Regions from separate parts of the Kitasatospora sp. NBC_01539 genome, predicted to be linked through region 1. Evidence: riboswitches for the same ligand, from Rfam matches in the RefSeq annotation. Region 1 holds a riboswitch; the other holds the start of a gene.

Region 1 (4,294 bases):
GATCTCGAACTCGACCCGCTGGCCCTCCTCGAGGGTGCGGTAGCCGTCCATCTGGATCGCGCTGTAGTGGACGAAGACGTCCGCACCACCGTCGACCGCGATGAAGCCGTAGCCCTTCTCCGCGTTGAACCACTTGACGGTGCCCTGAGCCATTCCGAACTCCCCTTGTGCTGTGCTGGCCATTCACGGGTCCGCAGGATGCGTTCCCAGGTCCGGTGGCCGGCCCGAGGGAACCCCCCCTTGGGCACAGCCTGTACGCCGCAGACCACCGCACGGGCCCCCGCGGAGGGGGCCGACGGGCGAGTGAATGCGTCGACCGCGGCTGAATGTATCCGGACAGGAGCCCTGTGCAACAGAGCCAACTTCTGGGAATTCCCGCACCATCCCGGGGGATATCACGGGATGAAAGCGCCGGATCTTCGCAATTCGCGCGGGACATAACGGGCGCAGCACGACATAACGCTGCAGGAATTCTGACACTTGCCTGACAGATTCGCCCCGGCGCCCTTCGTGCGGCGTCTCAGCGGGCGGACGGGGCCTGCGATCCGCCCGGGCGCCCCGCGCCCGCGGCCCGGTCGGCGCGGCCGCGCGGGGAATTCCGGGTATTACGGCAGATCAGGGGCGACGTCGCGGAGGGAGGCGCTGCCGCTTTCGGCACTCTACTCCTCCCACCGCCGGTCGAATTCCACCGGGCACGGCAGGAGCCGCCGCCGGTAACGGAAAAAGGCATTCCGTTCCCGGCGGCGGCTCCGATGGTGCGTACGCGTCGCGGACGGGCCGGTGCGACCGGACCGCCCGCGCGGCGGGGCCTCAGCAGCCGCCGGCCACCGCGGGGATGATCGAGATGGCGGCGCCGTCCTTGATCTCCGTCTCCAGGCCCTCGGCGAAGCGCACGTCGTCGTCGTTCACGTAGACGTTGACGAAGCGGCGCAGCTTGCCGGCGTCGTCCAGGATGCGCGCGGCGATGCCGGCGTGGTTCTGCTCCAGGTCCGCGATGACGGCGGCCAGGGTGGTGCCCTCGGCGGTGACCTCGGCGGAGCCGCCGGTGTAGGTGCGCAGGATGGTCGGGATGCGGACGGTGGCGCTCATACGGTGCTCCTTGCGGACGTGGTGAGGGGGGCTCAGACGAGGCCGGCGGCGCGGAAGGACTCCAGCGTCGGGCGGATGGTGGCGGTGAGGCCGGAGTCGGCGACCGCGTCGAGGGTCTTCAGGCCGTCGCCGGTGTTGATGGCGACGGTCTCCTTCGACGGGTCGAGCTGCCCGGTCTCGACCAGCTTCTTGAGCACGCCGATCGTCACGCCGCCGGCGGTCTCGGCGAAGATGCCCTCGGTGCGCGCCAGGAGCTTGATGGCGGCCACGACCTCGGCGTCGGTGACGTCCTCGACGGCGCCGCCGGTGCGGCGGGCGATGTCGAGGACGTACGGGCCGTCGGCCGGGTTGCCGATGGCCAGCGACTTGGCGATGGTGTCCGGCTTGACCGGGCGGATCACGTCGCGGCCGGCCTTGAAGGCGGCCGAGACCGGGGAGCAGCCCTCGGCCTGGGCGCCGAAGATCTTGTAGGGGCGGTCCTCGACCAGGCCGAGCTTGATCAGCTCCTGCAGGCCCTTGTCGATCTTGGTGAGCTGGGAGCCCGAGGCGATCGGGATGACCAGCTGCTCCGGGAGGCGCCAGCCGAGCTGCTCGCAGATCTCGAAGGCGAGCGTCTTGGAGCCCTCGCCGTAGTACGGGCGGAGGTTGACGTTCACGAAGCCCCAGCCCTCGCCGATCGGGTCGCCGATCAGCTCGGAGCAGAAGCGGTTCACGTCGTCGTAGTTGCCGTCGATGCCGACCAGGGCGCCGCCGTACACCCCGGCCATGACGATCTTGCCCTGCTCCAGGTCGTGCGGGATGAACACGCAGGACTTGAAGCCCGCCCGGGCGGCGGCCGCGCCGACCGCGCCGGCGAGGTTGCCGGTGGACGAGCAGGAGAGCGTGGTGAAGTCGAAGGCGCGGGCGGCCTCGATGGCGCAGGCGACGACGCGGTCCTTGAAGGAGTGCGTCGGGTTGCCAGAGTCGTCCTTGACGTGCAGCTGGGCGGTGAAGCCGAGCTCGCGGCCGAGGTTGTCGGCCTTGACGAGCGGGGTCCAGCCGGGGTTCAGGTTGGGCTTGCCGGCGACGTCGGCGGGCACGGGGAGCAGCGGGGCGTAGCGCCAGATGCTGGCCGGGCCGGCCTCGATGGCCTTGCGGAGCTCCTCGGCGTCGTAGCCGTCGTAGTCGTACGCGATCTCCAGCGGGCCGAAGCACTCGATGCACGCGAAGCTCGGTCCGAGCGGGAAGCGGGTGCCGCACTCGCGACAGGACAGCGCGGCGGCGGGGCCGAGGTCAACGGCGGCAGGGGTAGCGGTAGCCATGATGGCGGAGGCCTCTCTCCTCATCTTCCCCGTGACGCGGGCGCGCCACAGGACGGAATTGGCACCTGTCCCGCGGGGCCTGTGACCGCCCTGCGAGAAGGTTGCCGGGACGTCGACGGGCCGTTCCCTCAGTCCCTCTGGATGAGCTCTGTGAAGTTGTCGGTCCTGCGCTGCGGCGACCCCGGCGTGCGAAGGCGCGACCGCAGTACGAAGACTGTAACCGAAGGCCTGCGGGCCGAGACCCCCGCGTCCGATACGCGAGATGGAAGTTACGAGGAGCGAGACCGTGACCGAGCTGCCCCGTCCCGACGTCCTCCCGGAGGTGGCGACCTGGTTGCGCCGCCGCTCCTGGGCGGCGGCCGACCGTCCGGTGGAGCTGCTGCTCGCCGCCAAACGGGCGGCGGGACGGGACGGGACGGTCAGCGTGGTGCTGCCCGCGCTGGACGAGGAGCCGACCGTCGGCGAGATCGTGACCGCCATCCGCGAGGAGCTGATGGAGCGCCACCCGCTGGTCGACGAACTGGTGGTGGTCGACTCCGGCTCGGTCGACCGCACCGCGGAGACGGCCCGGGCCGCCGGCGCGCGGGTGGTGCACCGCGACGACATCCTGCCGGGGCTGCCCGCCGTCCACGGCAAGGGCGAGGTGCTCTGGCGGTCGCTGCTGGCGACGTCCGGGGCGATCGTCTGCTTCATCGACGCCGACCTGCGCGAGTTCGACCCGGCCTTCGTCTCGGGGATCGTCGGCCCGCTCCTGACCGATCCCGGCATCGCGCTGGTGAAGGCGATGTACGACCGGCCGCTGGAGACCGACGGCGCGGTCGTGCCGGCCGGCGGCGGCCGGGTCACCGAGCTGGTCGCCCGGCCGCTGCTGAACATGCACTGGCCGCAGCTGGCGGGCTTCGTGCAGCCGCTCGGCGGCGAGTACGCGGCGCGCCGCTCGCTGCTGGAGCGGCTGCCGTTCCCCACCGGGTACGGGGTGGAGCTGGGCCTGCTGGTCGACGCCCTGGAGGCGGCCGGACTGGACGCGCTGGCGCAGGTCGACGTCGGGGTGCGGCACCACCGCCACCAGGACGGGCACGCCCTCGGGCGGATGGCCGCCACGATCTACCGGACCGCCCTGGAGCGGCTCGACCGCGCGGACCGGCTGAAGGCGGCCGAGGACCTCGTGCACCCGCTGCTCACGCAGTTCACCCGCGACCCGGGCACCAGCGGCTTCACCGCGCACACCCACCCGGTGACGGCGCTGGAGCGGCCGCCGATGCAGACGCTCGCCGAGTACCGGGAGCGCTGAGCGGCCGCCGCCGCGACCCGGCCGGAACGGCGCCGAATGGTTTGCCACCCCGGTCCGGCGGCAAGCTAGGGGATATGGCCGATCTCGCGTTCGAACCTCCGCAGCAGTCCGGCGCCGCCCCCGTCCTCGTGGCCTCGAACCGGGGCCCGGTGTCCTTCACCAGCGAGGACGACGGCACCCTGACCCTCCGCAGAGGCGGCGGCGGGCTGGTCTCGGGACTGTCCGCGATCGACGACCCGACCGCGGTGTGGGTGTGCGCCGCGCTCGGCGACGCCGACCGCACGGCCGCCCGGCAGGCGCCGGACGGCCGGCTGGACCGCGCCGGGCACGACGTCGGCGGCCAGGCCGTCCGGATGCTGGACATCGAGCCCGGCACCTTCGCCCGGGCCTACAACGGCATCGCCAACTCGACCCTCTGGTTCGTCCACCACCTGCTGTACGACACCCCGGTCAGCCCGGTCTTCGACGACCGCTTCCGCCGCGAGTGGGACTCCTACACGGCGTACAACACCGCCTTCGCCGAGGCGCTCGCCGCCGAGGCCGCCCCCGGCGCCGCCGTGCTCGTGCAGGACTACCACCTCTCGCTCGCCCCGGCGCAGCTCCGCAGGCTCCG
Region 2 (4,294 bases), 2.2 Mb from region 1:
TCCGCGGTGCCGGGCGTGGCGTACCTGGTGCACGTGATCGGGTTCAGCGCGGGCTGGCTGGCGGTGTGGGCGGCGGGTCTGTGGCAGGGCAGACGCGCGAGCTGACGGCGGATACGCTGGGCCTCACCCCAGCACCCAGGAGCGCGCACCGTGATCACCGCGATCGTCCTCGTCAGGACCAGCGTCGACCGGATCCCCGAGATCGCCGAGGCGATCGCCGCGATCGAGGGCGTCAGCGAGGTCTACTCGGTGACCGGCGGCTACGACCTCGTGGCGATGGTGCGGGTGCGGCGCCACGAGGATCTCGCCGCGGTGATCCCCGGCCGGCTCAACAAGGTGCCGGGTGTGGAGCACACCGAGACGCAGATCGCCTTCCGCACCTACTCGCAGCACGATCTGGAGGCGGCGTTCGCGCTGGGCCTGGACGAGTAGGTCAGGCCGCGGCGGTGTCGACGACGCAGCGGCCGCCCTCGTTGCGGTAGCTCCAGCGGGCGCCGTCGGTGACGAGCGCGCGGACGGCGGCGAGGAAGCGGTCGATGTGCTCGTCGGGCGTGCCGGCGCCGAAGCTCACCCGGATCGCGTTGAGGCTGCGCTCGCCGGGCAGCGAGGGCTCGGGCGCACCGCACTCGGACGGCGCCGCGTCCTCCCCGCCGAGCAGGGTGCGCACCAGCGGGTGCGCGCAGAACAGGCCGTCGCGCACGCCGATGCCGTACTCGGCGGAGAGTGCCGCCGAGAAGTGCGAGCTGTTCCAGCCGCGGACCACGAAGGACAGCACACCGACGCGGGCGGAGCCCTCGCCGAAGAGGTTGAGCACCTTCACCTCGGGGATCCCGGCGAGTCCGGCGGTGAGCCGCTCGACGAGCGCCTGCTCCCGGGCCTCCAGGGTGTCGAAGCCTGCGGCGGTCAGCGCGCGGCAGGCCGAGGCGATGGCGTAGGCGCCGATGACGTTGGGCGAGCCGGCCTCGTGCCGGGCCGGGCCCTGGTGCCACTCGACGGCGACGGAACCGTCCTCCTCGCGGGCCACGGTCCGGCTGGCGCCGCCGCCGGCGAGGTACGGCTCCGCGGCGTCCAGCCAGTCGCTGCGCCCGGCGAGCACGCCGGAGCCGAACGGCGCGTACAGCTTGTGACCGGAGAAGGCGACCCAGTCGACGCCGAGGTCGCGCACGGACAGCCGGTGGTGCGGGGCGAGCTGGGCGGCGTCCAGGACGACGCGCGCGCCGTGCCGGTGGGCGGTCTCGGTGAGTTCGGCGATCGGCCACAGCTCGCCGGTGACGTTGGAGGCGCCGGTGACGCAGAGCAGGCGCGGGCCGGTGGGGTCGCCCGCGGCGAGCGCGGCGTCGAGGGCGGCGACGGCCTCGGCGCGGGAGCGCGGGGCCCGCAGGTACTCGACCGTCAGGCCGGCGTGGCGCCAGGGCAGCAGCGAGGCGTGGTGCTCGGTCTCGAAGGCGTAGACGCGGGTGCCGGCGGGCAGCGCCCCGGCGAGCAGGTTGAGCGAGTCGGTGGTGGCGCGGGTGAAGACGACCTGGTCGCCGTCGCGCAGGTCGAGGAAGTCGGCGACGGTGCGGCGGCTCTGCTCGAAGAGGTCGGTGGAGAGCTGCGAGAGGTAGCCGGCGCCGCGGTGCACGCTGCCGTAGTAGGGGGCGTACGCGGCGATGTCGTCCCAGACCTGCTGGAGCGCCGGGGCGCTGGCGGCGTAGTCGAGGGCGGCGTAGGTGACCTTCTCGCCGGAGGCGAGCGGCACCTGGACGTCGTGGCCGAGGACGGCGAGCGGGGCGCAGAATTCGGTGGAAAGCGACATGGCGGTGCTCCTCACGGGGTGGGGACCCCGGGGATGCATCGCCGGTGGTCCGCGCTTGCCACGCGGACGACATGCCGCGCGGCCCGGTCCTCACCCAGGGCACCCCGCCACGGACGGAGGGTTGCCGGACAGCAAGCTGGGGCTTGTCGCTGCCACTCATGACCTGGTGAGGACTCTAGGCGAGAGCTGAGGAGCGGTCAAGGCCGGGCGGGTGCGGGGGCCGCCGCCCCCGCACCCGGCGGCCGTGTCAGCGGCGCGTGGTGGCGTCAGCGGCGCATGGTGGCGTCGGCCCAGCGCTTGAGCGTGGCCTCGGCGGCTCCGGAGTCGATCGCCGCGGCGGCCCGCTCGATGCCGGCCGCGAGCTGCCCGGTGAGCGGCGCGTCGGTGAGGTCGAGCGCGGCGAGGGCGGCGGCCGTGTTGAGCAGGACGGCGTCCCGGACGGGCCCGCGCTCGCCGGCGAAGAGGCGCCGGGCGACGGCGGCGTTGTACTCGGCGTCCGCGCCGCGCAGCGCCTCGATGCCCACCAGCTCGATGCCGACGTCCCGCGGGTCGAAGGCGGTCTCCGTGACGGCGCCGTCCTTGACGATCCACACGTGCGAGGTGGTGGAGACGGTGAGCTCGTCGAGGCCGTCGTCCCCGCGGAAGACGAGGGCGCGGGCGCCGCGCCGGGCGAGCACGCCGGCGATCAGCCCGGCGAGCCGGGTGTCGAAACAGCCGATGGCGTGGGCGGTGACCCTGGCCGGGTTGGTGAGCGGGCCGAGGATGTTGAAGGCCGTGGGCACGCCGAGGTCGCGGCGGGCCGGGGCGGCGTGCCGCATCGCGGGGTGGAACTTGGCGGCGAAGCAGAACGTGAGGCCGACCTCCTCGGCGACCGCGGCGACCTGCCGGGCGTCGAGGTCGAGGCTGATGCCCAGCTTCTCCAGCACGTCGGAGGAGCCGCTCGCGGAGGAGGCGGCCCGGTTGCCGTGCTTGACGACCTTGGCGCCGGCCGCGGCGGCGACGATCGCGGACATGGTGGAGATGTTGACCGTCTTCGCCCGGTCGCCGCCGGTGCCGACGATGTCGACCGCCGGGCCGGGGATGTCGAGCGGTTCGGCGTGCGCGTACATGGCGTCGACGAGGCCGCTGATCTCCTCGACCGTCTCGCCCTTGGCCCGCAGCGCGACCATGAAGCCGGCGACCTGGACGGGCACGGCCTCGCCGGCCATGATCCGGTCCATCGCCCAGGCGGTGTCGGCCCGCGTGAGGTCCTGGCCGGCGAGCAGCGAGGTCAGCAGATCCGGCCAGGTGCGGACCACCTGCACGGGGTCCTTGCCGCCGTTCGCAGGGTTCACGTTCACCATGGCCGACTCCAGCTCTCATCGGTGGTACCGAAACAGGGATGGAGTCAGCCTAGCGAGCACGGACGGGCGGCCGGACCGATCCGGCCGCCCCTTCTCTCCTGGTGAGACGGCCCTCCGGCGGGCCGGGAGCGGTCAGTGGTGGGCGGGGGTCCGCCGGGCGATCCGGGCGCGCAGGAGGGTGGCCGCGGCCTCGGCGAGGGCCATCGGGTCGACCGGCTGGGCGATGGCGGCGTCGGCCCGGCTCCAGGCGGCGAGCCAGGCGTCCTGCGGGCGTCCGATGAGGACGAGCACCGGCGGGCAGCCGTAGATCTCGTCCTTCAGCTGGCGGGTGAGGCCGAGCCCGCCGGCGGGGACGGCCTCGCCGTCGAGCACGCAGAGGTCGATGCCGCCCTTCTCCAGGGCGCGGAGCACGGCGGGGGTGGTCGCGCACTCCAGGTACTCGACCTGCGGCAGGTCGGCGGCGGGCCGGCGGCCGAGCGCCAGGGTGACCTGCTCGCGGGTGGTGCGGTCGTCGCTGTAGACGAGAACGGTGAGCGTCTCGTCGGTCGTGTGCGCCATGGGCCCTGCTCCCGGGTGCTCGTCCTCTTAATATGTGCCGCGCTCCGAACGGCCCAGTGTGATCCGGACCACGTTCTCCCTCGGATGCTACTCCCGTGCACCCCTCCCGGTGAGCCCCTGGCACGATCTCTCTCAAGCCGCCGCGCGCGGATCTCACCCGATCGGGGGACATCCGCTCACCCGTCTCGAACAACCGTCAGAAAACGGACAGTGCGCAGACCCACCGGCCCGGCTCCCCCGCCCCGGAGGCCAGGGGGGCATACCGCACGCACCGGACACTCCGAGGAGCACCCCCCGGCGTGAAGACGGAATAAGGGACCGACATAATGTCCGTCGTGGCGACAGCAACAGCAACAGAAACCGGACACGCGCACGGAGCGGTCAACAGGCCGAACCTGGTCAGCGTCGGAACCATCGTCTGGCTGAGCTCCGAGCTGATGTTCTTCGCGGCCCTGTTCGCGATGTACTTCACGCTCCGCTCGGTCATGGGGCAGGAGTTCTGGCACGAGAAGGCGGAAGCCCTCAACGTGCCGTTCTCCTCGGTGAACACCACGATCCTGGTGCTCTCCTCCCTCACCTGCCAGCTCGGCGTCTT

The links. A riboswitch is a leader RNA that binds a small molecule or an ion and turns the genes downstream of it on or off. The one in region 1 is predicted to bind S-adenosylmethionine.
Region 2: it holds a riboswitch for S-adenosylmethionine, as region 1 does, so the genes downstream of both, OG335_RS26975 (aminotransferase class V-fold PLP-dependent enzyme) here and thrC (threonine synthase) in region 1, are expected to answer to the same signal.

The regions. Positions count from the first base shown of each region.
Region 1 covers NZ_CP109390.1:4,064,682-4,068,975, forward strand. The annotation lists gene OG335_RS17330 (cold-shock protein) at 1-153, opposite strand, end outside; gene OG335_RS17335 (MoaD/ThiS family protein) at 811-1,089, opposite strand; gene thrC (threonine synthase) at 1,122-2,390, opposite strand; SAM riboswitch class I at 2,408-2,538, opposite strand; gene OG335_RS17345 (glucosyl-3-phosphoglycerate synthase) at 2,677-3,681, shown strand; gene OG335_RS17350 (trehalose-6-phosphate synthase) at 3,756-4,294, shown strand, end outside.
Region 2 covers NZ_CP109390.1:6,221,823-6,226,116, reverse strand. The annotation lists gene OG335_RS26985 (rhomboid family intramembrane serine protease) at 1-105, shown strand, start outside; gene OG335_RS26980 (Lrp/AsnC ligand binding domain-containing protein) at 151-432, shown strand; gene OG335_RS26975 (aminotransferase class V-fold PLP-dependent enzyme) at 434-1,798, opposite strand; SAM riboswitch class IV at 1,845-1,962, opposite strand; gene trpD (anthranilate phosphoribosyltransferase) at 2,065-3,141, opposite strand; gene OG335_RS26965 (hypothetical protein) at 3,274-3,699, opposite strand; gene OG335_RS26960 (heme-copper oxidase subunit III) at 4,026-4,294, shown strand, end outside.